DNA from 4 places in the Dickeya aquatica genome. Region 4 is predicted to be linked to each of the others. Evidence: predicted binding sites of a transcription regulator. Region 4 holds the regulator's gene; each other region holds the start of a gene.
The links. Region 4 encodes LexA, which represses DNA repair genes until DNA is damaged. Its sites were predicted from a motif close to TNCTGTATGTACATACAGNA; they were not measured.

Region 1 (7,959 bases), 1.1 Mb from region 4:
TTTTCTGCTGTGTTTCAGGGTAGAGGTTGCCGGCGGGCAACGTCAGTTGGACGTCAATAAAAACGTTCTCATCCAGCCCCTGGGGAAATGCGTAGAACACCATGATGGCTTTTTTACCTGCCGGTAGCGCAGGCGTCGTCGCTTCATGGATAACCTTCTGCGGCGAGACTTTCGCTATCTGCCGGGCGGCGGCAAACGGGTCTAGCAGAAAACAGAGCGGCCGGTGTGCTAAGGTCAGCGTACTCAGGTCGATAATCAACCGGCCTGGGTACTGTGGCTGCAACAGGGCAACGTAGGGGGTGTTGCTGCTCGCCGGGCCGACATACGGGCGACCCAACGCATTAAACAACCGGTCTGACAGAGCCTGAGCGAACAGTAACCCGCGTTCCGGTGTTTGCAGCGTCAATGCCGGGGTTATCGACATCGGCAAGAAAGCCAGGTTCTCCCACAGATATTGCGTCAGCATCATGTAGGGAAACGCAACATACTGCGCGGCTATCGGCTGAGCCCCGCTGACATGCGCCGCCAGATACTCCACCAGCTCGCGCGGATCGCACTCAACGCGATAGCCCAACTGTGGCGATACGCCATCAATAAAGCCATCCAGCCGGGCATTAAACCCGACCACATCATCCAGTAGCGTTTTTTGCACCAGTTGGGTTGCCGGTGCATCAAGCGAGATAAGAAACTGTATTGCTTGTGCGGCATACCAGCCTGGGTCAAACGCCTGGTCGGTCAGCATCGAGTCCGGGTGCAACGGCGCACTGAAGCTGAGTTTATAGGGCGTCACCGGCAGGCTGTGGATCGCCGCTCCCGGATGCTGCTGGTTAAATGCCGCCAGCGCCGCATCGCGGGCAAATTGCAGCTCGGTGGTGAAATCCAGTGTGCCATAGATTGTGCCGCTGCTTTGGCTGCGAATGATCGTCAGGGAAAATGCCAGCGGATCTTGTGCCAAAATCGCCGCCGAGTCGGGATAGAGGTAATACAACGCCTCCTGCTGCCAGGCCGCTATCAGGCGATGCTGACCATCACTGAACAGGTGCTGAAAATCGGGATAACCCTGATACATAGTCTGCCTCACGCGACTGCGCGACCATTAGCGGCTACGGCTGAATAACGGTTGCGCGTGTCGCCATATAATTGCGGTAGTCCTGCTGCCACTCGGGTGGCAGTTGACCGAGCACATTGACTGGCCGGCGTTTATAGGCCTGTTCATACTGCTGCTGGGCGAGGCTATCGCCCACCAGCAGACCGTTGGCATACATCGTGCCGTGATTGCCACCCAGATCGCGGGCCGGATCATCGGTAGAAAGATGCAGGTTATACACCGCGATAGGCTGGTGCTGTTCGGTAATGGTGATGATAGGGCATTCACCACTGCGCCCAATTAACCGGTCAGCCAGCGTCAGCTCACGGGCCAGCTTCACCCCCGTCGAGGTATAAAACGGATGACCGTAGCTGGTGGTTATCGTCTGCAACGGGTGATCCGGGTGGTTGACCGTGATATCGAGATACTGCGTTTCATGGCCGGTGGTGACGTTTTCAACCCGTAATCTTCGGCCATCTCGTCCATACACCCATTCCCCGGTGCGTATTTCACCCAACGCTTTTTCCGTCGCATCTTGCATCAGGATGCGGGTGTCTTTGCCCAGACAGCCATACACAATCTGCATCGGTTTTATTTTTAGCGTATTTAACATCGGCGGACTGGGTAATACATTGTCCGGGGCATTGGTAATAAAACAGGCCACGCTTTGCCCTGCAATTTGCAAGGTGACTTTAAATACGTAATAGACACGCTCACCTGAGGTGAAATCCGGTGGTGAAAAGTCCAGCCAGTTGAGATCCCAGCTTAATTGGCTGCCGTTAATACGCGTACCCGCGTTAGTGAAAAAATTAAAACTGCCCGAGGGCTTAATCGGGCTTCCCCCCTGACTCTGGCGAATGATATAAATCGAGCTATAGGCATTGACCGGCATACCATTTTGCACATCAATATTACCAAAATAGGTAATACTTCCTTTGATTGGCAAGCTGACATTACCATCATAGTTATGCCAATAATCACAATCCCCATCGTTACGTGTTAAACATATTTTTATCTGTGAGTTGTGATTAATATCCGTCGGCGAGTCGTTGATTATTTTCTTCGGATAACTCTGCGTAGTAACAATTTCTATGCCATAAACTGTTTGTCCCGCTATGGTTTGAGAGAACGTATAAATAATGGTGACAGGATAAGCCGAGTTGATAAGGCTGTCAGGAAAAATGCCGCTGGCCTGAATCAGGCAGTCGGCGGCATCAATATAATGCTTTTTGTATTGTACCGTACCTACCGGATTACCGGCATTATCAAAAATCCCCAGTGTTTGCGTGACGTTGGTCGCCGATACCGGTAATGAACCAATGGCATTGGCAGTGAAATTCTTGCCGTCCGAGGAGTTAAGGCTGGTAATGCTTTGAATTTGAAATGCCGACAGGCTATTTCCCAGCGCCAGCGTGGCCGTAAAATTCTTGTGCAGTTTACTGTTATTCCACTGTTGGCTGAACGCAGGATAAAGCCCCGGTGTAATACCGGCCAGTTTTAATTGAATGTCATAAAACTGAATCAATAGAGGGCTGGCTGATGTAACCTGAACAATACCTTTATTCGCGTACTGACCGATGACGGTTCTGATAATACCATTATCATTCGAACCATTCTGCTCAGACAACAAAGAATCAGCATTCATGATTTTATTTTCCGACAGCATGATGTAATGACACACGCCCGACATTTTATCTGGCGCGAATTATTTTAGGGCTAATCAAATACTGGTCGAACAATCGCTTTTCATGACATTCATTTAATAAATACAGATAAAAATATCTCCACAACTGACGCTAATTAAGCGTAGCAGTAACATAAAAAAACGCCACTTGATAACACACTGATAATTTTCACCTGCCGAAAAGAAAGTACCATGCGCATATTTACCATAGCCTGTTAATTTTATAATTAAGAGATTAATTATAAAAAGGCAATCACGGTGGTTTATCAGTGCAGACAGATAAGCAATGCGGTGCCACACAGGCTGGCCGTAACACACCACCGCCAAGGCGTGCGGTTATCCCTGCCTTTACGGTCATGCCCAGGCGGCCCCACCGTAGCGGTGGGGCGCACCTTACGATAGCGCAATAAACTGCTCACGCAGCGCGTGGATGTCATCGCGCAGGCGCGCGGCCTCCTCAAACTCCAGATTCTGCGCATGTGACAACATCTGGCTTTCCAGTTCGCGGATTTTCTGCTCCAGCGCCTTGGGCGAGAGAGCCTGATACGCAGCGTTATCAGACGCCGCTTTTTTACCCCGCCCTTTGCCTTTACCCGCGCTCGGCTGGCCCAGTTGCAGAATATCGTCAATTTTCTTATTCAAGCCCTGCGGCACAATGCCGTGTTTTTCGTTATGCGCTTGCTGTTTCTCACGCCGCCGCTCGGTTTCACCAATAGCGCGCTCCATCGAGGGCGTTATCTTGTCGCCATACAAAATTGCCCGGCCATTGAGGTTTCGCGCCGCGCGGCCAATGGTCTGAATAAGCGAACGCTCAGAGCGTAAAAAGCCCTCTTTGTCCGCATCCAGAATCGCCACCAGCGACACTTCCGGCATATCCAGTCCTTCACGCAGCAGGTTGATGCCCACCAGCACATCAAATTCACCCAGGCGCAAATCACGAATGATTTCAACCCGTTCAACGGTGTCGATATCCGAATGCAGATAGCGCACCCGCTCGCCGTGCTCTTCAAGATACTCGGTTAAATCCTCGGCCATGCGTTTGGTCAGCGTCGTAACCAGCACCCGCTCATTAACCGCAACCCGCTTGCGAATTTCAGACAGTAAATCATCCACCTGCGTGCCCACCGGGCGCACTTCCACCACCGGGTCGAGCAGGCCGGTCGGGCGCACCACCTGGTCGATGACGTCACCGCCGGACTTCTCCAGCTCATATTTGCCCGGCGTGGCCGACACATAGATGGTTTGCGGAGCCAGCGCCTCGAACTCTTCAAACTTCATCGGCCGGTTATCCAGCGCCGACGGCAAGCGAAAACCGTACTCCACCAGGGTTTCTTTGCGCGCCCGGTCGCCGCGATACATGCCGCCTAACTGCGGGATAGTGACATGCGACTCGTCAATCACCAGCAGGCCATCCGCCGGCAGATAGTCAAACAGGGTCGGCGGCGGCTCACCCGGCCCGCGACCGGATAAAAAGCGCGAATAGTTTTCAATGCCCGAGCAATACCCCAACTCGTTCATCATCTCCAAATCGAAGGTGGTGCGTTGCATCAGCCGCTGCTCTTCAAGCAGTTTGTTATTCGCCAGCAACACCTCGCGGCGCTGCGCCAGCTCGACCTTTATCTCCTCCATCGCCTGCAAAATGCGCTCACGCGGCGTGACATAGTGGGTTTTCGGGTAGATGGTGTAACGCGGCAGTGTTTGTATGATGTGGCCGGTCAACGGGTCAAACAGCGACAAGCGCTCGACTTCCTCGTCAAACAGCTCGACCCGTAGCGCAACCTCGTCAGACTCGGCGGGGAAAATATCTATCACCTCACCGCGCACCCGGAACGTGCCGCGCGAAAAGGCCTGATCGTTACGGGTGTACTGCAACTCGGCGAGCCTGCGCAAGATAGCACGCTGGTCAATCAGCATCCCCTGCGTCAAATGCAACATCATCTTCAGGTACAAGTCCGGGTCGCCAAGACCATAGATGGCAGACACCGACGCCACCACCACCACATCACGCCGCTCCAGCAACGCTTTCGTGGCCGACAGCCGCATCTGCTCGATATGCTCGTTCACCGAGGCGTCTTTTTCGATAAAGGTATCCGAACTCGGGACGTAGGCTTCAGGCTGGTAGTAATCGTAGTAAGAGACGAAATACTCCACCGCATTATCGGGGAAAAAGGCTTTCATTTCGCCGTACAACTGCGCCGCCAGGGTTTTATTCGGAGCCAGCACCATGGTTGGCCGGTTCAGGTCAGCAATCACGTTAGCGATGGTAAACGTCTTGCCCGAGCCGGTAACGCCCAGCAAGGTTTGATGTGCCAGACCATCTTCCAGTCCCTCTTTCAGCCGCCGAATCGCCTCTGGCTGGTCGCCTGCGGGCTGAAAGGCGGAATGCAATTTGAATACTTTACTCATTGAACATTCGACTCACGATGTAAACGGCTGACAGAAAAGTAGCATGAACGTGCGATGACGCCGCGCCGACCATGATACTGGATATAAAAACAGCATCAAGCCATTCTTAACCATTGCGTTCACACGGCGCAGCACATTTTTGACTAGCATAGACTGGCATCGGTATCCAGCAAAAAATCGGATAATTATCCCCAGAAATTCTGTTTCTCAAATTTTCTGCACCGACCCGTCACCCGAGGCACGACGCAGTGCGCCAGTTGCTACAAAAGTGACTTGATTTTAATCATTTAATTGATTTTAAAAGAAATATTAAAAAAGCAGAGATTAGCATCAAACCAGGCAGAAGCCGCGCCAGCTCTCGGTTAGCGCGCGTTTTCTAACTCTAATGCACACGGTTATCCACAGAAATGGTGGATAACTCCCACAAGCGCCCGTGTGCCCTGTCTCCGCGCGCGTTGAAAGGTTTGCCGCGGGCCAGCAGAAAATCCGCCATTCAACAAAATTTACTGCGTTGAGCCACGGTTTATTATAAAAAAAAGACCTGATGACAAGGACGCAGCCTTGAGAAAAACAGCCGGGCGCGCGACCCCGGCCACTATTTTCAAGATGGTTTTCTCTATTAATTTCAAGCAGAAGAAGCGGAAAAACAGCCTCTTCTCGCCTGAATACGTTAACCCTTTAGTAAAGCAACGTTTAAGTAAGCGCCCAAATCCTGCTGCACAGGCTCGGTCAAATACGGGATTTCGCCCAGCATCGGGGCGTCAAGCCGCGCTTGCAGCGTATGCAGGTAAGCCTGATGATGCGGCCCGGGAGCCACCACGTCGTTGGCAATCCACCCGGCCAGTGACAACCCGGCCTGGCGCACCGCCAGCGCCGTCAGCAGCGCATGGTTAATACACCCAAGCTTAATGCCAACCACCAGAATAACCGGCAGGCGCTCTGTCACCACCCAGTCAGCAAAGGTGTGCTGCGAGGAGAGCGGCGTAAACCAGCCGCCCGCCCCTTCCACCAATACCCAGTCAGCATGTGACGCCAGCGCATGCAGGCCCTGGCTTAGGGTGGAAAAATCGATGGGGCGGTTTTCTGCGGCACTGACAATATGCGGCGAGGTCGGTTCCAGAAACGCCAGCGGATTGACCGCCTCATAGGGCAACACCACACGGCTGTTGGCCTGCAACGCCAGTGCATCACTGTTACGAAGCCCGTGTGCGGTCATGTCACAGCCGGAAGCCACCGGCTTATAGCCAGCGGTACGAAAACCGGCGCGGCCGGCGGCCTGTAACAGCGCCACACTGGCGATGGTTTTGCCCACGTCGGTGTCCGTGCCCGTCACAAACCAGCGTTTAGTCACGATAAATCACTCCAAAAACACGTTGATACGTCAACGGATAGCCTTGTGAATGGCGCACATAGCGCGCACCGAGCGCCGCCAGTTGCCGACGGCTCAGGCTGCCCGGCGCTCGCCCGGCACGCAGCCAGCTCGCCCCCACCCCTTTGACCGAGCGCATCAGGCTCAGGACATCGGGGAAATAGCACGTCACCGGTTGCAGCATGACCTGCGCACGATAGCGCTGACAGACGGCCATGATCGCCTGCGCGGGCAAAAAGGGGTTGATCCGCTGTGACCCGTCCACCTGCTGCCAGGCGCAATCAAGCTCGGCCAGAGTGCCCTGCGCCAGCGTACAAAGGCCAATCACGCCACCGGGGCGCGTAACCCGGTAGAGTTCATCAACAGCGCGGGCGAAATCATCGCACCACTGCATCACCATGTTGCTAAAACAGAGATCCATGCAGCCATCCGGCAGAGGTAACTGCTCGATATCGCCGTGCAGATACTCGCAGGCAACACCGCGAGTCTGGGCGATGGCCAGCATCTCGCCGGATAAATCCAGTGCAGTAACACGCTTGCCCTGCTGCTGCCAGCGGGCGCTGAAATACCCGGTGCCACAGCCAGCATCCAGCACGGCCAGCCCCGGATGTTCCCCCATCAATGCCATCACCTGTTCACCGCTTTCGCGTTGCAGCGCCGCAAACTGGTCATACTGTTTTGCGGCCCGGCCAAACGCGCGGGCGATGGCCTGTTTATGGGCTGCCAGCACGGGATGACGCGCCGCTATCGGTGGATGCGACACCTCGGGTTCGCCATACACCGGCGTTGTAGGGAACGGCTCACGCTGCGCCATGCAATACCTCCAGCAACCGGTCGATATCCTCCGGCTGGTGTGCCGCCGTCAGCGTAATACGCAGGCGTGCCGTGCCCGGCGGCACCGTGGGCGGGCGCATGGCATTGACCCAGAGCCCCTGATCACGCAGGCGCTGCGCCAGCTGGGTGGCCCGGCTGTTGTCGCCAACCACCAGTGGCTGAATGGCGCTCGCGGAATCAACCGGCTGCAACGCAATACCGCCGATGCCGTCACGAAACTGCCGGATATGCTGCGCCAGTAACGTGCGCCGAGCCTCACCGTCCTCCCCCTGAATGATCGCCAGCGCCGCACTGAGCGCACAGGCCTGTGCCGGTGGCATCGCCGTGCTGTAGATAAGGTGACGGGCAAACTGTAACAGGTACTCAGCCACTGATTCGCTGCACAGGATGGCAGCCCCGCTGACACCAAACGCTTTGCCGAAGGTGACGACCAGCAACTCCGGCATTACGCCCTGCTGCCAGGCGCTGCCGCGCCCTTGTGCACCGACCACGCCAATGCCGTGCGCATCATCCACCATCAACCAGCCGTGGTGATCACGACAGTGCTGGTGTAGTGCGGCCAGCGGCGCGCTGTCGCCA
Region 2 (7,959 bases), 530 kb from region 4:
GCGCCAGTTCCGCACATATTCAGTATGATCAATTGCGGCACGCACTGCGCTACAGCGATGTCCCTTTCCGTTTTCAACGCCTGCTATTCATCTTGTCGCAGGCTTGCCTGCGGGTGTCCCAGTCAATTTTGTTGCAGCAAAAATACCAGCACGACCACCGTATTGAACGGGCATTTTTCCATCTCAACGCCGCCCTCGACCGGCTGGAGGAACAGGGAAAAGATTTATTATCAATCAAAGCATTACGTCATCTTTTAAATAATCTGCGCGCCATTGAAGCTCAGTTGGTTAACATCCAGTCAGAACAAACGCTGGAACGCCACAACCACCGCCTCTCTTCAGAAAACAGGCTGTCCGAGGATAAAATCACTGGCTGGAGCGATGTCTGGCTGCGCATTTGTCGGCACCTCACGCCTCAATCTGCACTGTTTCGCCATGCAGTCAGGATGTCTCTGGTGCTATGCACCGGCTACAGCATTATCCAGTTGGCTGGCCTGCAACACGGCTACTGGATTTTGCTAACCAGCCTGTTTGTTTGCCAGCCAAACTACAGCGCCACGCGCCGTCGTCTCGCATTACGTATTATCGGCACGCTTGGTGGCGTGCTGTTCGGGGTTCCGTTGCTGTACATCGTCCCGTCACAAGAAGGGCAACTGGCACTGATTGTGGTAAGTGGGGTACTGTTTTTTGCTCTGCGAACGGTGCAATATGCCCAGGCCACACTGTTTATTACCCTGCTGGTATTAATGTGCTTTAACTTGCTGGGTGAAGGGTTGGAAGTCGCCATCCCGCGCGTTGTGGATACGCTGCTGGGCTGCGCCATCGCCTGGGCTGCGGTGAGTTTTATCTGGCCAGACTGGAAATTCCGTCGTCTGGATGTGGTTATCAGCAAAGCGGTAGAAAATAATTGCCGCTACCTTGATGCCATCATGGTGCAATACCATCAGGGTAAAGACAACGGTTTGACTTACCGCATCGCCCGGCGGGATGCCCACAACAGTGATGCAGAACTGGCATCGGTGGTGTCAAATATGTCTGCCGAACCGCGTACACGAGCAGATACGCTGGAACAGGCTTTCAGACTGATGTGCCTTAATCATACGTTGCTTGGTTATATCTCAACCCTTGGGGCCCATCGAGAGCGCATGGTCTTGGCTGAAACACTGCAACTGCTCAATGATGCGGTCTGTTATGTTAGCGATGCACTATACCAAAATCTTTATCAATCAGGCGATTATGAAGACGCGCTCACCAAAGAGCTGGATGCGCTTAAACGTCGCATCCACGCACAATCACCAGAGCAAGACAGTCAGGAACAACTGGTATTGCAGCAAATTCATTTAATAACCGGTTTGTTGCCTGAATTAGTGCAATTAAAAAAACAGCTTATCCGCGATACACATCAGGCACAGGCATCAACATTCTCTCCCGCATCCCGCATCGACGAATAATCGTTAGCGCCATTCAGCCACCGCCTAACGTTCCGGGCGCGTGGCTGTACGCAACGGGCGACATGATGGTGCATGCCGCTCAAACCATTCAATCAGTTCGCTGCGCACGCCCTGGGGTAATGCCGCCTGATGTACGCCACAAATCGCGCCGGCAAGTGCCAGCAAGACGTTGACGCTCAGATGCTGGCTGACAGCCCTCAATTTGAGATAGCTGGTTTTCGCCCCTAATCGATGCAATTCATCGATATTTCTGATCCCTACTTTCCAGAGCAAACGCTCCAGATCGTGATTGATATTAGGCAAATCCTTTAGTCTGGCACAGCGCTTTCTGGCTGCTTTATCATGCTGCGCCCCCTGCAAAGATTGCATGCCCAATGCCAATAACGACGCTTCACGTTGCCACAGCGCTTCAGTCACCAGATAGTAATTAAGCGGGACAGGTATTCCACGTTTGGTGTACACCAGCTTTGGAGTCTGCCGGGCAAGAAAAAAGTCTTCATTATCAGGCGATGCACGCAAATAGAGCTCGCCCGCTGACACCAGCGCGAAAATGACGCCATCTGCCGCAATACTGTAGCCCCCGAACTGAGAGCGTGAAAGGATATGACCTAATGGGGCGAATACGCTTTTGGCTTGTAAAATCCTTTTTTCACATAGGTTTTTCATTACTCATTCCTTGTATTGAAAATTTATTCCTGTTTTTCAGATACATCCATATTCTTAACAATTAATTAAACACAGCCTTAGCGCGTCTTCAAAGACAAAATGTGTCATGAAGGCCATGACATACTGATTATGCGAAGCGCTTTCAGAAATTCTGGTTGATCTTTACCCATACAAAAGATACTGTACATAAATACAGTGTCACTGTGAGGGTAGTAACTATGCGTATCCAAACCATCCATGCTCCACGCGTTTGCCATGCATCCCCTTCTGCACATAGCACAATGCCAAAAGCGTCTTCTGGCGGTGTCATTAGCGAAATTGTTTACTGTGATGGGCATCCCATGTTAACACCGCTGTTACTGCCGCTATTGCAGCAATTAGGAACACAGGCACGCTGGTTACTCTGGTTATCGCCGCAGCAGAAACTGAGCCGTTTATGGTTACAACAGGCAGGTTTACCACTGGAAAAAATGATTGAGCTTTATCGCGTAAAATCGATATCCATTGTTGAAGCGATGGAGAAAGCGTTAATGACAGGTAACTACAGTGCGGTGCTTTGCTGGCTGGACGATGAGCTGGATAATGAACAAAAAATGCGATTACAGCGTGCCGCGTTGCATGGCAATACCTATGGATTCATTCTGCGTCCGGAGGAAAAAACGACCATAGGACACTTTTCCACGCTAAGAATTCACTCTGGTTTGTATCATTAAGTGAATATTGGGATTTTTCTTATCCATGTACTATGGCCTGACCCTATACCGCGCATAGTCCCTGAAAATACAGCGGCTGTGTTGTCATGACGAAGTTTTAATATTAAGAAATTTCGGAATAATCAGACAAATTCGCCCATTATTTGTTAGTAATTATGTATGAACGGCTGGTTTTTTCATGGTGTCAGTCACATCATACTTGTAACTTTCTCACCACGTTGTAGACTTTAGCACGCTGGAGTTGCCCTTCATAACGTCAGTTAACTGGCAGCAGTTATTACACCAAGGGCAATGTCTCCGTGAAAGGATTTTAACCAAAGGCGAATTAGCGTTCAGAGTTAATTGCCGATTTGGATGATAATGAGGCGTAAAATGAAAAAAACAGCTATCGCGATTGCAGTGGCACTGGCTGGCTTTGCTACCGTAGCACAAGCCGCACCGAACGATAACACCTGGTACGCAGGCGGTAAACTGGGTTGGTCCCAGTATCACGATACCAACCTGACTGGTAATGGCTACAATGTAACTAATCCTGCCAAGAATCAACTGGGCGCAGGTGCATTTGGTGGCTATCAGGCAAACCAGTACCTGGGTTTTGAAATGGGCTATGACTGGCTGGGTCGTATGAAATACACCGAAGGCAACCATGGCAGTTTCAAAGCTCAGGGCGTTCAGTTGGCCGCTAAACTGAGCTACCCGATCGTTGACGATCTGGATGTCTACACCCGTCTTGGCGGTTTCGTATGGCGCGCTGACAGCAAAGACAGCACTGGCCCGAGCAACCATGACACCGGCGTTTCTCCGCTGGCCGCTGTGGGTGTGGAATACGCTGTGACCAAAAACTGGGCAACTCGTCTGGACTACCAGTGGGTAAACAACATTGGTGATGCGGCAACTGTTGGTGGTCGCCCTGACAATGGCCTGCTGAGCGTTGGTGTTTCTTACCGTTTCGGTCAGGAAACTGCTGCCCCGGCTCCGGCTCCGGTTGCTGCTCCGGCCCCGGTTGCCGCTCCGGCTCCGGTTGTACAGACCAAACGTTTCACCCTGAAGTCTGACGTACTGTTCAACTTCAACAAAGCGACTCTGAAACCGGAAGGTCAGCGTTCTCTGGATCAATTGTACACCCAGTTGAGCACTCTGGATCCGAAAGACGGTTCTGTGGTCGTTCTGGGCTTCAGTGACCGTTTAGGTTCTGACCAGTACAACCTGACCCTATCTACCAAACGTGCACAGACTGTTGTTGACTACCTGGTACACAAAGGTATTCCGTCTAACAAGATCTCTGCTCGTGGTATGGGCAAAGCGAACCCGGTTACTGGCTCTACCTGTGCCAACACCAAAGCTCGCGCTGCGCTGATCGATTGCCTGGCTCCAGATCGTCGCGTTGAAATCGAAGTTAAAGGCATCAAAGACGTAGTGACTCAGCCTCAGGCGTAATTGCCCTGATGCTATAACTTGATGTCATAATGAAAGGGCTGTTCCATTGTTTTGCTGATAAAACAGCAGTTATGAGAGAAACAGACACCTTTTAAGAAAAAACAGCCCTTGCTTTAGGGCTGTTTTTTTATTGTCCGATATATACCGTAAACCCTGCGCGTGTCGGGCGGTGAAATGTTCCCAAACACCTTACTCATAGGCGCTATCACTCAGGCAGAAGTGAATGCTATGAGACCTGAGCTTCAATTTCGGTTAATTTCCAAGATATAATTTAATTTTTGCGTCTTACATCTCATTTTAAGCGCAACCGTTACATAAAATGACGACCAAAAATCGGCCCCTATCATAATTTGGAGCAAACATGTCCAACATTCTGCAATTTATCCTGGCTCTGATTGTTGTCGCCGGCTTGTCACTGCTGGTGTGCCGCGATCGCAAAAGCATTCGCGTCAGGTATATTATTCAGCTCTTAGTCATCGAGATCCTGCTCGCTTACTTCTTCCTCTATTCAAGCGCCGGGCTGGGGTTTGTTCAGGGGTTTGCGGGGTTGTTTGATAAACTGCTTGCCTTTGCTGGTGAAGGCACAGGGTTTGTCTTTGGTAATATCGGTAATAATGGTTTCGTCTTCTTCCTGAAAGTGTTGTGCCCAATCGTCTTTATTTCCGCCCTGATTGGTATTTTGCAACACATCAAGCTGTTACCGCTTGTCATCCGTCTTATCGGTACGGTGCTTTCCAAAATCAACGGCATGGGGAAACTGGAATCATTTAATGCGGTCAGTTCACTGATCCTTGGTCAGTCAGAAAACTTCATCGCCTACAAAGACATATTGGGTCAAATGTCCGAAAAGCGCATGTACACCATGGCGGCTACCGCGATGTCTACGGTGTCTATGTCAATTGTCGGTGCGTATATGTCGATGCTGGAAGCCAAATATGTCGTCGCCGCGCTGGTGCTTAATATGTTTAGCACTTTCATCGTCCTGTCGCTGATTAACCCTTACCAAACCAGTGAAGAAAAAGAGCTGCACTTAAATGATCTTCATGAAGGGCAAAGCTTCTTTGAGATGCTGGGCGAATACATTCTGGCAGGCTTCAAAGTGGCGATTATCGTCGCCGCAATGTTGATTGGTTTTATCGCCCTGATTGCCGCCATCAACGCCCTGTTCAGCGCGGTATTTGGCATGAGTTTTCAGGAAATCCTGGGCTATGTATTCTATCCGTTTGCCTGGATAGTCGGGGTTCCTAAAGCTGAAGCATTGCAAGTCGGTAGTATTATGGCCACCAAGCTGGTTTCCAACGAATTTGTTGCCATGATTGAGATGCAGAAAATCGCCGCCCAACTGTCACCACGCAGTGTTGGCATCTTGTCGGTATTCCTGGTTTCATTCGCCAACTTTGCCTCTATCGGTATCGTTGCCGGGGCCATCAAAGGCCTTAATGAGATGCAAGGCAATACCGTTTCCCGCTTTGGTCTGAAGCTGGTTTACGGCTCTACGCTGGTGAGCCTGCTTTCTGCCGCCGTCGCAGGGTTGGTGTTGTAATACACTGATTTACCCCGCGTCACGCGCGCGGCTTCAGATTGGTTTATCGCGTCCCCGATGTGGTTTACATCGGGGACTTTTTTCTACAAACCCTGACATATCTTCCATATTTCCTCCATCTTTTGTCCTCCAGTTGATGTTTAAACTAGTATCATAATATTCAGTGTTTCATGGGCTTATGTTTGCCTGTGCTGATTGGAGGTTCCGTTCATTATTATGAATGCCACACGCTTATTTCGTTTAGTTATGCTGGCTGCTGTGATTATTGCAGCATTCTTTATCTGGCGGCACGTTACGCCATCAGAAGAGGCGACCAGCACAGCGGCAACTGCACAGCAAACAACGCGTCAGGGTCAAAATCGTAACGGGGGTGGTCGCCGGGGTTCCTCTGCACCACCGCCAGTACAAGCGGCGCTATCCTCTTCTTCTTCAGTGCCTTATTACCTGTCTGCGCTGGGCACCGTGACCGCAGCGAACACCGTTACGGTACATAGCCGCGTCAGCGGTCAACTGATGGCCATTCACTTTCAGGAAGGACAACAGGTAAATGCCGGTGACTTACTGGCAGAGATTGACCCGCGGCCATTCGAGGTCGCACTGACACAGGCTCAAGGACAGTTGGCCAAAGATCAGGCGCTGTTGGTTAACGCCAGGCAAGACGCCTCCCGCTATCAGCAGTTATCCAAAACAGGTCTGGTTTCTCGCCAGCAATTGGATACTCAGGAATCACTGGTGCGCCAGTATGAGGCCACGGTGAAATCAGACCAGGGCTCAGTTGCCAGCGCCCAGTTACAACTCGACTATAGCCGCATTACCGCACCGTTTAGCGGCCGCGTCGGTCTGCGGCAGATAGATATCGGTAACTATGTCACCAGCACCGATAACCTGCTGGTACTGACACAAACTCACCCCATCGATACGGTGTTTACCGTGCCTGAAAGCGATATCGCCACGGTACTGAAAGCACAAAAATCGGGCCAGCCAATACCGGTGGAAGCCTGGGATCGCGCAAATCGTCAGCGCCTTTCTCAGGGGCGCTTGCTGAGTATGGATAACCAGATAGACACCACCACCGGCACCGTCAAACTGAAAGCCCGCTTTGAAAATAACGATGACACGCTGTTCCCCAACCAGTTTGTGAATATCAAAATGAAAGTCGATACGCTGCAAAATGTGGTGGTCGCCCCTTCCGCTGCCATTCAGATGGGCAATGAAGGTCATTTCGTCTGGGTCTTGAACGACAAAGATCAGGTCAGCAAACACATCATTACAACCAGCATTCAGTACGGGCCACAAACGGTCGTCACCAGCGGTCTTAACGCCGGTGAGCGAGTGGTCACTGACGGTATAGACAGGCTAACGGAAGGGGCTCGTGTTGAGGTGCTGGCTCCCGCAGCGGCTGAGCCCCATGCCACCGCCGGCGGCGAGAAACATCAGCGTAATGCGGAGAAATCCTGATGCAGGAGACGACTACGCCGATACAAGACCCCACCCCCGTGACCGGTGGGGGGCCGTCTCGCCTGTTTATTCTCAGGCCGATTGCGACAACGTTACTGATGGTAGCCATTTTGCTGGCCGGGATTGTCGGCTACCGTGCGCTGCCCGTTTCCGCACTGCCGGAAGTTGATTATCCCACCATTCAGGTTGTTACCTTATATCCCGGTGCCAGCCCGGATGTCATGACCTCAGCCGTCACCGCGCCGCTGGAGCACCAGTTTGGCAGTATGTCTGGCCTGAAACAGATGTCGAGCCAGAGCGCGGGCGGGGCTTCGGTGATAACCCTGCAATTTCAGCTCTCACTTTCGCTGGATGTCGCCGAGCAGGATGTGCAGGCAGCCATTAACGCTGCGACCAATTTGCTGCCAACCGACCTGCCTTTTCCGCCAACCTATAGCAAAGTCAACCCTGCCGACCCGCCCATCATGACACTGGCGGTCACGTCAACGGCGCTGCCGATGACGCAGGTACAAGACATGATAGAAACGCGCATCGCGCAAAAAATCTCGCAAGTGGAAGGCGTCGGGCTGGTAACACTGGCAGGAGGTCAACGTCCGTCAGTGCGGGTGAAAATGAACCCTGGGGCACTGGCAGCCTATGGCCTTAGCAGCGAGAATGTGCGCACCGCTATTACCGCCGCCAACGTCAACAC
Region 3 (7,959 bases), 1.6 Mb from region 4:
TGCCGGGCTCGAATGTGGTTTGTTCAAAAAGCCTTACCCGCAGATGGATATGGTTTCCATCGGCCCGACCATCACCGGCCCACACTCGCCTGATGAACAGGTGCACATCGAAAGCGTAGGCCGTTACTGGACGCTGCTGAAAGCGTTGCTCAAAGCCATTCCCGAACGCGCCTGATGCACAGCCCGCCATGCCTGCACATGGCGGGTTTCAGTCCCACGGCAGCACCAGTTGCCGCTCCAGCTGTGGGTCGATGAGCGAAACCTGCAACCCGACCAATCTGACCCCTCGCGCCTCGCGTCGCTGCTCCCAGCTCGCGCGCGCCAGCTGTAATAAATCCGGCTTATGCAGCACCGGCCAGACATGCTCCTGCGTGGTTTGGCGAAAATCATCAAACTTCAGCTTTACCCCTTGCCGGGCAATCTGTAAGTCGGGACGGACGTGCCGCAGCCGCCTCTCCAGCTCCTGATACAATTGCTCGACCACTGCCTCGCACGCCGCCCAGTCATGGATATCGTGCGCCAGCGTCTTCTCTACCCCCACCGACTTACGTAACCGGTCAGGCGATACCGAGCGGTCATCAATACCCTGACACCGCTCCCACAGTATGCGGCCAAATTTGCCAAACTCACGCAGCAGACTGGCTTGCGCATACTGGCGCACATCCGCGCAACAATGCAGGCCGCATTCGGCCAGCCGCTTTGCCGTGACTTTGCCAACGCCGGGGATTTTCTCCAGCGGCAACGACAGCAAAAAGGCCTCCATGTCTGCCGGTGTTATCACGTATTGGCCATTGGGTTTATTCTGCTCTGACGCCACCTTGGCAAGAAATTTAACCGGGGCCACGCCCGCAGAAGCCGTCAGTTGCAGCTCGCTGAAAATCGCCTGACGGATGGCTTGTGCGATAAGCGTGGCCGAACCGTTGCAGTGCGGGCTATCCGTCACATCCAGATAGGCTTCATCCAGCGATAAAGGCTCAATCAACGACGTATAACGAGAAAAAATGTGCTGAATTTGCCGGGAGGTTTCTTTATACAGCGCCATTCGGCCAGGCAACAATGTCAAATGCGGGCACAGGCGTAGTGCCGTGGCTGTCGCCATCGCGCTGTGTACGCCATAGCGACGAGCCGGATAGTTGGCGGTACAAATCACGCCCCGGTTATCGGCACTGCCACCAATAGCCAGCGGGATTTCACGCAAACGCGGGTTATCACGCATTTCTATTGCGGCATAAAAACAATCCATATCGACATGAATGATTTTGCGCATATCCCCTCCCACAAGACTGTATAAAAATACAGTAACAATGCAAGGCAAGCAATATGTTACCCACAACCGCGCTCTCGCTAAGAATAATCTGTTTTTTTATTCGTTTTCCCCTCTTGAATAAAACAGATGCGGTGATAATGTGGCTGCGCGCCCCGGTATCAGCCTGCACCTCCGAACGCTGGCAAGACAGCACCTGCCCGCACGTTCAGGATGCAGCCTAATGGCAGGGCACAGCCTGACAGACAACGACAGGGAATACGGCAACACCGTATCACGATAAGACAACCGCTCCAGTAATCAGGATTTACCATGCAAAAAATCGCGCTTTCACTTGCGATGCTGTTTATTTTGCCTTCCGCTACCATCAATAGCAGTTACGCCAATCAGGTTTCTCCCGTTGTCGCACAGCAACAGCAGGTCGCCGGGTCACCCGTTTATATTCAGATTTTCAAAGAAGAACGGGTACTCGAGTTGTATGCACAAGTCGGTGGCGAATACAAACTGGTGCAAAGTTACCCCATCTGTAAATATTCCGGTGGCCTCGGCCCGAAAATGACCGAAGGGGACTTCAAAAGCCCGGAAGGGTTTTATCAGGTTGATTTACGGCAGCTAAAACCAGACAGCCATTATTACCGCGCCATCAATGTCGGTTTTCCGAATGAATATGACAAGGCGCACGGCTATTCCGGCCGCTATTTGATGATCCACGGCGAGTGTGTGTCTATCGGCTGTTATGCGATGACCAACCAATATATCGCAGAGATTTATACTTACGTGGAAAAGGCGCTGCGTAACGGGCAGCAGAAGGTGGAGCTGGCGATTTATCCGTTCCGCATGACCGAGCAGAACATGAAGCGCCACAGCCGCTCCACCTATTATAAGTTCTGGAGTCAGTTGCAACCGGGCTATGCCTTTTTCAACAAAAATCACCAGGCACCGGCTATTTCGGTCGTCAACGGTCAGTATGTGGTCAATCAGAATACACCGACCAGCCAGTCTGCCCCGTCACATTATGCGTTTACCCATACATCGGCGTTGAGCAATACACCAGCAGCCCGTTAAGCAAAATTAACGCGCTCACCGAAACAAAACAGCACGAACTCCCCTGGCGCGATGGCGTGCCAGGTTTCGTTACCGGTGAGCGGCTGCGTCGCCAGTACCGTAACCACATCGTTTGGTGTGGTCTGGCGCTGGAAGTCGATTTCGACATCATCATCCAGTAACGTTGCCTTGCCAAACGGTGCCCGCCGGGTTATCCAGTGCAGCCTGGTCGAACAAAACCCCATCACAAAACGCCCGTCCGATAACAGCATGTTGAATACACCCTTTTTGCGCAATTGCTCTGCCAGCGTCGCAATATAGCGAAACACCGCCGGCCAGTTGGACGGTGTTCGCGGGTAGCGCTGCGCCAGTTGATGCAGCAGCCAGCAAAATGCGTATTCGCTGTCGGTATCGCCGACCGGGCGAAACGTCCCGGTTTTCAGACGGCGGTAGCCCTTCAACTGGCCATTGTGAGCAAATGTCCAGTTGCGCCCCCACAGCTCGCGCGTAAATGGATGGGTGTTTTCCAGCGACACGGCTCCCCGATTCGCCTGGCGAATATGCGATATCACCGCACAGGACTTGATGGGATAGCTCTGTACCAGTGCGGCAATCGGCGAATTAAAACTGGGTTGCGGGTCTTTGAACGTGCGGCAACCGTTACCCTCATAGAAGGTAATTCCCCAGCCATCACGGTGCGGCCCGGTGCGGCCACCCCGTTGAATCAGGCCGGTAAAACTGAAACAGATATCCGTTGGGACATTCGCACTCATCCCAAGCAGTTCACACATTGTCGGCTTCCTTTTTACGGCTTGTTACTGCTGTGCGTCACCGCCTGCCCTCAGCTTGCGGCCATTTCTTTCTCAATTAACTGAATCAAAATGTGGATGGCTTTAATATGCACTTCCTGAATGCGATCGGCGTAACCGAAATGCGGCACACGGATTTCCACATCAGCACTGCCCGCCATTTTGCCGCCATCTTTACCCGTCAGGGTAATCACTTTCATACCTTTGGCACGGGCGGCGCTAATGGCTTTAATAATATTGCCCGAATTACCTGACGTCGAAATGCCCAGCAACACATCGCCTTCACGGCCTAACGACTCCACATAACGGGAGAAGACAAAATCATAACCGAAGTCGTTACTGACGCAAGACAGGTGGCTTGGATCAGAGATGGCAATTGCCGGATAACCGGGGCGATTTTCACGGTAACGGCCGGTTAACTCTTCAGCAAAGTGCATGGCATCACAGTGAGAGCCACCGTTGCCGCAGGAAATCACTTTGCCACCCGCTTTGAACGCATCAGCCAGTAACACCGCCGCATCTTCAATAGCCTGAATATTGGCCTCATCGCTTAAAAATGTGTTCAGCGTTGCCGCCGCTTCGTTGAGTTCATTACGGATTAAGTCCTGGTACATGGAAACCCTCTCATTCAGTGACATCATGACGTTTCTGCCGAGCAGTGTAGCGGATAGCCCAAATCACGAGAAGCAGACAATCACCAAACGACGGCATTGCGCCTCCTCAGTCGGTGGTGATGACGGCTTTGTGAGATGAGTTGTAATTATGTTGTAAATAAATTGATAAAAACCACCCGGTAAACTAAAAACACTCTATACCCACAGGTCAGACCTGTCATGCAGGCGACCCAAAACGAATGGACGGGAGAAAACGACTATGGTTGCGCTCAGTATCCTGGCAGGGCTGATGCTTATCAGTGCACTTTTCTACCACCGGGTTTCGCTATGGCTTGGCAGCGCGCTGGTGGTGACGGGGTTTGGCACAGTGGTGTTTCTGGCGGGCTGGCCCGGCTGGCTGATGCTTATCCCACTATTGGTGGTCTTACCGCTGCTGCTGACACCGCTGCGCCAGCGCTGGCTCAGTACGCCGGTCATGACGCTGTTTCGCCGGGTGATGCCGCCAATGTCCGCCACGGAAAAAGAAGCGATTGATGCCGGAACCACCTGGTGGGAAGGCGAACTGTTTCGCGGAGCACCAGACTGGCACACCCTACACGCCTATGCCCGCCCCACGTTAACACCTGAAGAGCAGGCCTTTCTGGACGGCCCGGTAGAAGAAGCCTGCCGCATGGCGAATGATTTTGAAATTACCCATGAGCGGGCCGACCTGCCTCCCGAGCTGTGGGCATTCCTGAAACAGCATCGCTTTTTTGCCATGATCATCAAAAAAGAGTACGGCGGGCTGGCATTCTCCGCCTACGCGCAGGCGATGGTGCTGCAAAAACTGGCCAGCGTGTCGAGCATTCTGGCCATCACGGTTGGCGTGCCCAACTCTCTCGGCCCCGGAGAATTGTTGCAACACTACGGCAGCGAAGCGCAAAAAGATCACTATCTCCCCCGGCTGGCTCGCGGTGATGACATTCCCTGTTTTGCGCTCACCAGCCCGGAAGCCGGATCAGATGCCAGTGCTATCCCCGATGTGGGCGTGGTGTGTTATGGCCAATGGCAGGGCAATCAGGTACTCGGTATGCGCCTGACCTGGAACAAGCGCTACATTACGCTGGCACCGGTCGCTACCGTACTGGGGCTGGCGTTCCGGCTGTATGACCCGGACCACCTGCTGGGTGATAACGATGATATCGGCATTACCTGTGCCCTTATCCCCACCCACACCGACGGCGTAAAAATTGGCCGCCGTCACTTTCCGCTTAACATTCCGTTTCAAAACGGCCCGACGCAAGGCGAGAACATCTTCGTGCCGCTGGATTACATCATCGGCGGGCCTGCCATGGCCGGTCAGGGCTGGCGTATGCTGATGGAGTGCCTGTCTGTCGGGCGCGGCATCACCCTGCCGTCTAATTCCACCGGTAGCCTGAAAAGTGTCGCACTGGCCACCGGTGCCTACGCCCGTATTCGCCGCCAGTTCAAACTGCCGATTGGCAAAATGGAAGGCATTGAAGAGCCGCTGGCAAGGCTTGCCGGGAATGCTTATGTGATGGATGCCGCCTCAACACTGATTACCACTGGCATTATGCAAGGCGCTCGCCCGTCGGTGCTGTCCGCTATCGTCAAATACCACTGCACCCATCGCGGGCAGCGCGGCATTATTGATGCGATGGACATTGTCGGCGGCAAAGGCATTTGCCTTGGCCCCACCAACTTTGTTGCCCGCCACTATCAGGGCGCGCCTATCGCCATTACGGTTGAAGGGGCCAATATTCTGACGCGCAGCATGATAATCTTCGGGCAAGGTGCCATTCGCTGCCATCCTTACCTGTTAAACGAAATGCGCGCTGCGCAAGAGAGCGACCTGAAATCCTTTGACAAGGCGCTGCGCGGCCATATCGGTCATATCGCCAGCAATCTGGTACGCAGCCTGTGGCTTGGCCTGACCAATGGGCGCACCAGCCGCGCCCCGGTGCGCGATGCCACGCGCCGTGACTACCAGCGTCTTAACCGGCTCAGTGCCAATCTGGCGCTGCTGGCAGATATCTCGATGGGGATGCTGGGCGGCAGCCTGAAACGCCGTGAGCGCCTGTCGGCCCGTCTGGGTGATGTGTTAAGCCAGCTTTATCTGGCCTCCGCCACGCTCAAGCGCTATGACGAAGAAGGGCGTCAGCAGGCCGACCTGCCGCTGGTGCAGTGGGGGGTACAAGATTGTCTGTATCAGGCAGAACAGGCCATCCTCGCGCTGCTGCGCAATTTCCCGATGCGCGGGGTCGCCATCGTGCTGCGTGGCATTCTTTTCCCGTTCGGCCCGGTTAACGCCCCAGCCAGTGATGAACAAGACAGCCAGTTGGCCAAACTGTTGCAAACCCCCAGTGCAACCCGCAGCCGGCTCGGGCGCGGTCTGTATCTGACATCGGAAGGGACACACCCGGCAGCACATCTGGAGCAGGCATTGTGCGATATTCTGGCCGCCGAACCGGTACACCAGAAACTGTCACAGGCTGCTGGCCATCCCTTGGCGTTTATGCGTCTGGACAGGCTGGCTGAACATGGGCTGGCTGAAGGGGTTATCTCCCAAGAGGAGGCCGAAATCTTGCAACAGGCGGAAGCCAGCCGCCTGCGCACCATTAACGTGGATGATTTCGCCCCCGAGGCGTTACGCGCACAGGCGGTGAGCAACCCGCGCGCGTCTGCATCCACAGGCGGGCACTCAACGGCTGAAGCCACCGCTGGCGAAACGGTGGTGTAATAACCCGATGATGTGATAACCCACGGGTGTGACGGGTGAAGGTGTCAAAGGGGGCTATGCGCTGATAGCAGCCCTTTGACAACACGATGTTCGCCGCCGGCTCAGGCCCCGCTTTGGCGCACCCGCGCCAGCAAAGCGTCTGGGCCATCGATATGCGCGGCGGCCAGAATCAACGTTTTGCCAAGATGAATGGCATGGCGCTGGCACGCCTGACGCGTGGCGTCATCGGCAATGGTATCGAGATCGGCCACATGCGCCAGCCCAATGGTACGGCGAATCAGCTCTGCACCGGCAAAACCCAGCGCATCGCGCCACACCTGCTGTAAAAACTGTTGCACATATCCCTCTGCCGCCAGCGCCGGATCGCGGCTTTTTTCCCGGCACAGCGCCACAAAGCGCGAAGAAAAGTGCTGCCACAACGTCACCAGTTCCTCCAGACGCCGTTCGCGCGCCGCCGATGCCTCGCGCAGCGCCAGCAGCCCCGGTAAACCGCAATAATTAAGCAACAGGTTGCCGATAACGGTGCCGACATCAAACCCTATCGGGCCATAAAACCCGAATTCCGCATCGATCGCTTTCAGGCTCCGATCGGCGACAAAAATCGAGCCGCTGTGAATGTCCCCGTGTAACAGCGCTTCGGCTTTACTGAGAAACGCATGTTTAAGCGCGGCCACCGCGCACTTGAGCGGCTGGTCATCGCGCAGCGCCAGCACCTCTGGCAACAGCGCCGGGTCAAACTGGTTGCGCTCATGCTCACAGTAGGGATCGGTAAAGAACAAGTCTTCCGTTATCTGGCACAACTCCGGGTTGGTAAAGCGGCTTACTGCTGCTTTTTTAGCATGGGGTAACTGGTAGAAATCCGAGTGATGAAACAGGGTAACGGCCAGATACTCCGCCAGTTGGGCCGCCGCCTGCGGGTAGTCACGCCCGGCTATCAGTTCATTGCGCCAGATGCGATGGCTGGACAAATCTTCTTGTACCATCACCGCCAGCACAGGGTCATGGTGCAACACCGCTACCGTGTGCTGCGGGCAATACTGTGCATGTGCCAGCAATGTTTCGGCTTCAATGCGGGCGCGATCGAGCGTCAGCGGCCAGGACTCGCCGACACAGCGCACATACGGCAATGCCTGTTTGACGATAACCTGGCTAATGCCCTGTGTATCACGAATTTTGAACACCAAATTCAGATTACCGTCACCGATTTCATCGGCTGCTATCAACGACTGCGGGTGTGCCACCCCGCCATACTGACGTGCGTACTGCACGGCGTCATCTGCGTTAAAAGTACGATAAAGTGACATAGGCAACCTCGTTTATGTGCGCTTGTATTTGCTTGCTATATGCGCCCTACTTTTAGACATAAAAGCGTTTGGACGTCTATACATCTGTATCGCATATTGGCAGAATAAGAATTCTGATGCAATAACGCAACACGGATTTAACTCGCCATGCAGACCGTTAACACCACCAGCCTTCGCGTCGTTG
Region 4 (7,959 bases):
GGCGTGAAGTCTACCGCCATTTTATTTGGCAGCCATGACACGCTGATCATTGGTGTACTGCAACTCATGACATTAGCCGCAATGCTGGCACTGGGCCGAATGATGGCGCTGGGGCAGGTTTTTTACTGGTCGGTACTGGTGGCGGCGGCGTTGTTTGCCTATCAACAGAAATTGATTGCCGGACGTGAGCGCGATAACTGCTTTCGCGCATTCAGGAACAATAACTACGTTGGTATGGTGTTGTTTTTCGGTATTTTATTCAGTTTGTAATCAACGTCAAAAATGCCCTGCGGTCATGTTTCCGCAGGGCATCATGCTTATTGCGCGTCTTCTTTCTCTTCTCGTACTTCGGCCTGCTCTTCCTCTGGCGATGATGCGCCACTGTCCTGCGCCAGACTGGCACTTTCTATGGTCAGCCTCACTTCCGGTGTGATGAGATCGCCCAGCATGGTATACATGGCCTGGACTTGCTCTTGCACCGCTTCGCCACTGTCGCTGAAATACCCTTCATTACGCAGTGTATTGACCAGCGTTGAGAACACGGCCTTGTCAAAGAACTCGGGTGCATTAATACCATGCAGTACAGAAAGGCGTTGCGCCATGCTGCGGCTCTCTTTTTCCAGCGCACCGCGACTGATGGACGGGTTGGCATGCAGCAGTGCCAGCGTGATGGTATAGCGCTGCAAGGTTTCGCGGATACCCGCGGCCAGTAATTGCAGGGTACGAATGCGCGCCGGGTTTAATTCCAGCTCACCGGCGTTGTTGATAATCAGGCGCTGGCTGACAAGCTCGGTTACCAGTTTATCGAGAATGCCTGACAGGTCGGCTTTGTCATGGTGCAAAAACAGCTCTGCCTGCAACAGCGGATAGATTAAGGTCAGTTGGTGCAACAGCGCGGATGTGCTAATGCGCCTACGGTGCATGACGATACTGGCAATCAATGACGGCAGCACCAACAAATGATGAATGTTATTGCGGTAGTAGGTCATCAAGACCGCTTGCTCGCGCGGCAGAATGATGATGTCGCCAACATTATCCTTTTCTACCTCAAACTTGTTCATGCCCAGCGCATGTTCCAGCAGTTCCGCTGCCGTTTTGTTCGGTACCGTAACATCACTGCTATAAGGCACGTTGCGCAGTAGCTGCAAATAACACGCTAACTGCTCTTCCATTTGCTCGCGCGTCAACGCCCGCTGGCGTGAAGCCAGCAACGCGGTACAGCACAGGTTCATCGCATTGGCCGCTGCCGCATTATTGATGCGAACCATAATATCATCGGCAATGTGCTGTACGGTTGGCGTAAGCCATGCCGGGCGTTGCGGGTCGATAGGGTCAATCGCATCGCGCCATTGCGGCACATGATGATTGAGATAGGTCGTCAACGTCAGCGGCTCACCGATGTTGACATAGCCCTGGCCGAGGTTGCGCAGCTTACGCAGCCCACGCACCATTTGCAGGAATCCCTCTTTCTCTTTGGTCGCACCACGTAACTCCTTGGCATAGGTGCCGACTTCCATCACATGTTCGTAGCCGATATACACTGGCACTAGCGTAATCGGGCGAGTGCCGCCGCGCAGCATCGCCTGAATGGTCATCGCCAGTGTACCGGTTTTCGGCTCCAGCAGTCGGCCTGTGCGTGAGCGCCCGCCTTCGACGAAATACTCTACCGAGTAGCCGCGGGTAAACAACTCGCCCAGATATTCACGAAACAGCGTGGAGTAGAGCTTGTTCCCTTTGAAGGTACGGCGGATAAAGAAGGCACCGAGGCGGCGGAATATCGGGCCGGCAGGCCAGAAATTGAGGTTGATGCCTGCGGCAATGTGCGGGGGAACCAGCCCCTGATGATAGAGCACATAGGACAACAGCAGGTAATCCATGTGGCTGCGATGGCAAGGCACATAGACAATCTCATGGCCATCCTGAGCGAGTTGACGCACACGTTCGGCATTATGAACGTTGATGCCTTGATACAGCCGGTTCCACGTCCAGCTCAGCACCCGGTCAGAGAGCCTGACCGCTTCATAAGAGAAATCAGCCGCTATCTCTTCGAGTAACGCAATCGCGTTTTGCTGCGCTTTGTCGTGGGAGATTTTCTTCACCCGTGCTTCATCATCAATCGCCTTGGCAATGGCACGAGAGGTAAGCAACTGATTAAACAACGCCTGACGCACTGGCAGTCTTGGGCCGACGGCTGCCAGCCGCAGGCGGGAGAAGTGCATGCGAGCGACGCGTGCCAGCTTGTGGGCAATCGTCTTGTCAGTACCATGCTCTGTCGCCATATAGCGCAGTGATACCGGCACCGAAAAACGCACGAAGCTGTCACGCCCCAGCCACAAAACGGCGAAAAACTTCTCGATACCGTTCAGCAGGCGCAGGTGCGGCGCGTCCTGATGCTGGCCTTCACGACCCGGCGAGCGGCCAAACATAACCGCGACAGGCACCATTTGTATATCCAGCTCTGGGTTGTTGCGATGCAAATCCAGATAGTCATGAAACAGTTTGATCGACTGCTGTTTCGGCACGTAGTAGCGAAACAGGCGTGGGCCATCGTTAACAAAAACGTAGCTCGGCAGGGTTTTGCCATCGATTTGCTGCGGTTGCAATGGGTCTGGCAAATGTAATTCCAGACACTTGGTGCGCAACGTCAGCAGGTCTGCCTTAGAGCTATAAGGCAGCACATAAAATATCGGTCTTGAGGGATCCAGACGTTGTTCGTTAACGGGATCCTGCGGAATAACCTTACTCTTTACTAAGAGTTTTAGAGGGAAATTCAGTAACTTGTAGTAAATTTTACGCCAACCTGACATAACAACCAGAAGCCTCTTGTTAGCAACGCGCGCCAAGGATACCAGAAACCCAACAGGATATCTGTGGTGATGCAATCATGTGGACGCGTTAAAATTGCGGCCAATCACAAATTACAGGTGGAGTCATCATGAATAAGACAACAGGAATTACCCGCATTGTCAAAGCCGCAGGGTATTCGCTACAGGGCCTGAGGCAGGCGTGGCAACATGAAGCAGCCTTTCGACAGGAGTCGGTTTTGCTGCTTGTTGCGGTGCTTGTGGCGAGTGTCTTGCCTGTTTCAACCATAGAGCGGCTGTTGCTGGTCGGGTCGGTGGTGTTGATAGTGCTGTTTGAGCTGGTAAACAGCGCTATTGAAGCGGTGGTAGACCGCGTTGGTCTGGACTATCACGAACTGTCGGGGCGGGCAAAAGATATTGGTTCTGCGGCGGTCTTTGTCGCCTGTGTCTTGGCCGCGATCGTCTGGGTATCACTGTTATGGAGCCGTTTTGCGTGACGGTTTGCATAATCGTCGAAAAATCCGTGCAATAGCGATATCACGGTTCCCATTGGCACTTTCCCTGTATATACTCACAGCAAAACTGTATAAACAAACAGGGGGCGGAATGAAAACCTTAACCACCAGACAGCAACAGGTTTATGACCTGATTCGTGATCATATCGCGCAGAGCGGTATGCCGCCCACCCGGGCAGAAATTGCCAGTCAGCTTGGTTTCCGCTCACCGAATGCGGCGGAAGAACATCTCAAAGCGCTGGCACGCAAAGGGGTTATCGAGATTGTTACCGGGGCGTCTCGTGGCATCCGCTTGCTGATGGAAGAAGAGGATCTCGGTTTGCCGCTTATTGGGCGCGTTGCAGCCGGTGAACCGTTGCTGGCACAGCAGCATATTGAATGTCACTATCAGGTTGACCCTGCCATGTTTAAACCCAGCGCTGATTTTTTGCTGCGCGTTAGCGGTATGTCTATGAAAGACATTGGTATTCTTGATGGTGACTTACTGGCAGTGCATAAAACACAGGATGTACACAACGGGCAGGTCGTTGTGGCACGTATTGAGGATGAGGTCACGGTTAAGCGCTTGAAGAAACAAGGCAATGTGGTGCAGTTGCTGGCGGAAAACAAGGATTTTGCGCCAATAGTGGTTGATTTGCGCGAGCAGGCTTTCTCGATTGAAGGGTTGGCTGTTGGCGTGATTCGTAACAGTGACTGGGGGTAAACCCCACGCAGATTCATCGGCCGACATTAAGCAAGCGAAGGCAAAGCTGAAAGTAAAGGAAACGGTGCAGGAAACGGCAGAATGTCAGAAGTGAATGTAGCGGGCAGGGGCATTTCAGCAATATCGTGATAGAGCGGAAAAACCGTGTGAAGCATCGCGTTACTTCACACGCATGTCGCCACGTCACGCCAGCTTCATCATGACAAGCGGAGCGGATACGTCAGCGTTTTTTCACCACAATGCTGTGATCGTGGGTGCAACTGTCCCGGTGCTCACATGACTCCACTTTTTGACACTCGTCACATAACCCATGCGCTTCCACAATACTGTGGCGCAGTGCGAATCCTGACTGCCTGGCTAACTGTTGCAATGTTTCTTCAACGCCTTGTGTCTGGCGTTCTGTGACGTGACCACAGCGGTCACAAATGAACAGTGCAGAGGTGTGGCTGTGCTCTTCGAAATGATGGCACAGGACATAACTGTTCGTGGATTCTACTTTGTGGATGAATCCTTGCTCCAGCAGAAAATCCAGCGCGCGGTAAACGGTCGGGGGTTTGGCCTGCGGCTCCGAGAGACGCAGCAGATCCAGTAAGTCATAGGCACTGATCGCACCGCTTTGCAGGGCCATCAAGCGTAACACCTCCTGCCGCTGTGGTGTCAGGCGTACATTACGTTGCTGGCAAAGCTGTTCAGCCTGGGCAAGGAGAGTGTCCGGATTGGTTGAATCCATAGCAGTAACCCTGAAGCGAGTTTGAGATAATTCGCTATCTTACCATGACTGAATTAAAACACCGAGATACCACCCTCAGTGCAAGGAAAAGCAGCCTGAGCGCGGTGGTGCGCAGAGTCTGAACACTGCTTTGCCGATAGCTGTTATCAGGCGGCAAGGTCTATCAATAACAGCCGTGCCTCAGTTTGTGCTTTAAGAGTGAGGGTGTTTTCTTGTTTTACAAATGCGCCATCACCACAATGGAGCAGGTTTGAACAGGAGTCTGGCTGCGCGGGGGAATCGTTATCTGATGTCTCGTTACCCTGAATACGGACGGTACCGTAGATAGATTGCAGATAGGCCCGGCTGCCATGCAGTGTCAGGGTATGTTCGGTATCCGCTGCCAGGTTCAGATGGTGTATCCATACCTGCTGGCGCAGATGAAGCCCGGTGTCTGTTTCCTCCGGTGAGGCCAGCAACTGGTGAGGGGTATCGACTAAGCTGGTGCGCTGCACGCACTGATTTTCCCGCATCGGGCAGGCATCCAGCCACAACTGGATCCGCGTCAGGGATGTGTCTTCACTGATATTATGTTCGCTGTAGCTGACATGCGGTTGCGTGGCAAGTAACAAGGCTTCACCGGCTTTAGCCCTGACATGGTTGCCGTTGCTGTCACGGTATTCCGCCTCACCTTGCAGCAAAATATTCAGCACGTCTACGCGCGGATACGTGCGGGGCTGAAAGGCTGCACCCGGAGCCAGCACTTCCTGATTGAGCACGCGCAGCGAGGCAAACCCCAGTAGCTCAGGATCGAAATAGTGGCCGAAAGAAAAGGTATAACGAGCCTGTAACCAGCCATAGTCAGCCTGGCCGCACTGTTGCGCTGCTCTGCTAATGATCATGGTATTCAATCCTGAGAATTATTGATAACGCGATAGTAATTGTCTGGACGATGGATTGTTAGCCAGTTAATCTGGTCGGCACGTTCAAAAATCCTGAATGAGTGAAACATGGCAAAGGAACGGGCATTAACACTAGAAGCATTACGCGTCATGGATGCGATTGACCGCCGTGGAAGCTTTGCGGCCGCGGCGGATGAACTGGGGCGGGTGCCTTCTGCGCTGAGTTATACCATGCAAAAACTGGAAGATGAGCTGGATGTGGTGCTGTTTGACCGTTCCGGTCATCGTACCAAATTTACCAATGTCGGGCGCATGCTGCTGGAGCGTGGTCGTATCCTGCTGGAGGCGGCGGATAAACTGACGACAGATGCCGAGGCGCTGGCGAGAGGGTGGGAAACCCATCTTACGATTGTATTCGAGGCACTGGTGCCTGTTGATCGCCTGTTTCCGCTGCTCGATAAACTGTCGCTGAAAGCTAACACACAGGTGTCATTATTGACAGAAGTGCTGGCGGGAGCCTGGGAGCGGCTGGAGCAGGGGCGAGCGGATATTGTGATTGCCCCGGATATGCATTTTCGCTCCTCTTCTGAAATTAATACCCGCAAGCTTTACACCATCAAGAATGTCTATGTTGCCAGCCCGGATCATCCTATTCATGACGAGCCGGAACCTTTATCAGAAGTCAGCCGTATTAAATATCGGGGGATTGCCATTGCCGATACCGCCCGTGAACGCCCGGTACTCACCGTGCAACTGCTGGATAAACAGCCACGACTTACCGTCAGCTCGCTGGATGATAAACGACGTGCGCTGCTGGCGGGGTTAGGTGTTGCCACGATGCCTTATGACATGGTGGCAAAGGATATTGCCGAAGGCCGACTGCGGGTGGTTAGCCCGGAAAATATTCTGGAAGGGCAGATAATCATGGCCTGGCGGCGTGACAGTATGGGTGAAGCCAAAGCGTGGTTTTTACGTGAGATCCCGCGTGTTTTTAACACCTCGTCTTCATGATAACCGCGGATTGACAGAGCACCACGTCACCGGCGTGATTGCCGGGGAGGGTGCCCAGATGCAGCTGATATGCGCGATAGATGCTTTTTAGTTGCGTTTATCGCGGCCGTGCGCAGTGGTTAAATCGGCCTGAGGCCCGGCGGAAATAATGCCATGTGGGTTGAGGCTGGCATGGCTGCAATAGTAGTGATGGCGAATATGATCCATCGCGACGGTATCAGCAATGCCTGGCAGTTGATAAATGTCACGCAGATAGCCATAGAGGTTTGGGTAGTCGCTTAAGCGGCGTTTGTCACACTTAAAATGCGTGTGGTAGACCGGATCAAAACGGATCAAGGTTGTCCATAACCGGATATCCGCTTCGGTCAGACGATCGCCGGTCAGATAACGATACTGGCTCAGACGTGCTTCAAGACTTTCGAGCGCATGAAACACCTGACTGACCGATTCGTCATAGGCCTGCTGGGTGGTGGCGAAGCCTGCTTTATAGACACCGTTGTTAAGCTGATGGTAAATCCATGCGTTGAGTTCATCGAGCTGTGCTTTGAGTGCGGACGGGTAATAGTCGCCGGGAGTGGCTCCGCATGCATCGAACGCGCTGTTAAACATACGGATAATATCCGCAGACTCATTGCTGACGATGGTGTGCTGTCTGGTATCCCACAGCACAGGGACAGTAACGCGTCCGCTGTAATCGGCTTTGGCATGTAAATACAACTGATACAGGAAGTCGTGTTGGTAAAGTGTGTCGCCAGTGGCCTGTGGAAAATCGGTTTCGAATGTCCAGCCATGCTCTAACATCAGTGGGTGTACCACGCTGACGCCGATGTGTTGCTCCAGCCCTTTGAGTTTTCTCATCAGCAAGGTGCGGTGGGCCCAGGGGCAAGCCAATGAAACATACAGGTGGTAGCGACCGGGCTCTGCGTTGAAGCCACCGGTGCCCGTTGGGCCAGGTTTGCCATCGGCAGTCACCCAGTTGCGGAAAAAGGTCTCTGGTCGTTTGAAATGCCCGCCCGAGGACTGGGTTTCATACCATGTATCGTGCCATACGCCTTCAACCAACAATCCCATAACGGTCTCCTCCCAGAATAACGACAATGGCAGCCAACAGCGGGCTGTTGACTGCCATGAAATAGTCAGGCTGTGCCTGACCTGATGCTTACCATTTTTTGTTCAGCAGGCGGTCGAGACTGAATGCACCCGGCCCGGTAACAAACAACAGAACATACCCACCCGCGATAGACAGGTTCTTCATGAACATCAACTGGTTGGCACCCTGCGCGAAATCACTGTGGAAGATAAACGCGGTTAACAG

Region 1: uvrB (excinuclease ABC subunit UvrB) is a predicted target of LexA. The motif match lies at 5,253-5,272, and genes of this name have one in related genera.
Region 2: sulA (SOS-induced cell division inhibitor SulA) is a predicted target of LexA. The motif match lies at 2,296-2,315, and genes of this name have one in related genera.
Region 3: dinB (DNA polymerase IV) is a predicted target of LexA. The motif match lies at 1,282-1,301, and genes of this name have one in related genera.

What each region holds. Positions count from the first base shown of each region.
Region 1 covers NZ_LT615367.1:1,667,772-1,675,730, reverse strand. The annotation lists gene DAQ1742_RS07365 (hypothetical protein) at 1-1,069, opposite strand, end outside; gene DAQ1742_RS07360 (Hint domain-containing protein) at 1,104-2,732, opposite strand; gene uvrB (excinuclease ABC subunit UvrB) at 3,165-5,177, opposite strand; gene bioD (dethiobiotin synthase) at 5,848-6,528, opposite strand; gene bioC (malonyl-ACP O-methyltransferase BioC) at 6,521-7,360, opposite strand; gene bioF (8-amino-7-oxononanoate synthase) at 7,347-7,959, opposite strand, start outside.
Region 2 covers NZ_LT615367.1:1,129,315-1,137,273, reverse strand. The annotation lists gene yccS (YccS family putative transporter) at 1-1,451, shown strand, start outside; gene DAQ1742_RS05195 (TfoX/Sxy family DNA transformation protein) at 1,476-2,117, opposite strand; gene sulA (SOS-induced cell division inhibitor SulA) at 2,336-2,830, shown strand; gene ompA (porin OmpA) at 3,203-4,267, shown strand; gene DAQ1742_RS05180 (NupC/NupG family nucleoside CNT transporter) at 4,629-5,810, shown strand; gene DAQ1742_RS05175 (MdtA/MuxA family multidrug efflux RND transporter periplasmic adaptor subunit) at 6,027-7,268, shown strand; gene DAQ1742_RS05170 (MdtB/MuxB family multidrug efflux RND transporter permease subunit) at 7,268-7,959, shown strand, end outside.
Region 3 covers NZ_LT615367.1:3,470,033-3,477,991, forward strand. The annotation lists gene pepD (beta-Ala-His dipeptidase) at 1-175, shown strand, start outside; gene dinB (DNA polymerase IV) at 209-1,267, opposite strand; gene dpaA (peptidoglycan meso-diaminopimelic acid protein amidase) at 1,577-2,329, shown strand; gene DAQ1742_RS15740 (class II glutamine amidotransferase) at 2,326-3,099, opposite strand; gene lpcA (D-sedoheptulose 7-phosphate isomerase) at 3,150-3,731, opposite strand; gene fadE (acyl-CoA dehydrogenase FadE) at 3,991-6,471, shown strand; gene mtnK (S-methyl-5-thioribose kinase) at 6,573-7,775, opposite strand; gene mtnA (S-methyl-5-thioribose-1-phosphate isomerase) at 7,923-7,959, shown strand, end outside.
Region 4 covers NZ_LT615367.1:599,962-607,920, forward strand. The annotation lists gene ubiA (4-hydroxybenzoate octaprenyltransferase) at 1-270, shown strand, start outside; gene plsB (glycerol-3-phosphate 1-O-acyltransferase PlsB) at 318-2,807, opposite strand; gene DAQ1742_RS02750 (diacylglycerol kinase) at 2,936-3,301, shown strand; gene lexA (transcriptional repressor LexA) at 3,411-4,022, shown strand; gene zur (zinc uptake transcriptional repressor Zur) at 4,243-4,752, opposite strand; gene DAQ1742_RS02765 (pirin family protein) at 4,899-5,633, opposite strand; gene DAQ1742_RS02770 (LysR family transcriptional regulator) at 5,742-6,644, shown strand; gene DAQ1742_RS02775 (glutathione S-transferase family protein) at 6,732-7,715, opposite strand; gene DAQ1742_RS02780 (DoxX family protein) at 7,804-7,959, opposite strand, start outside.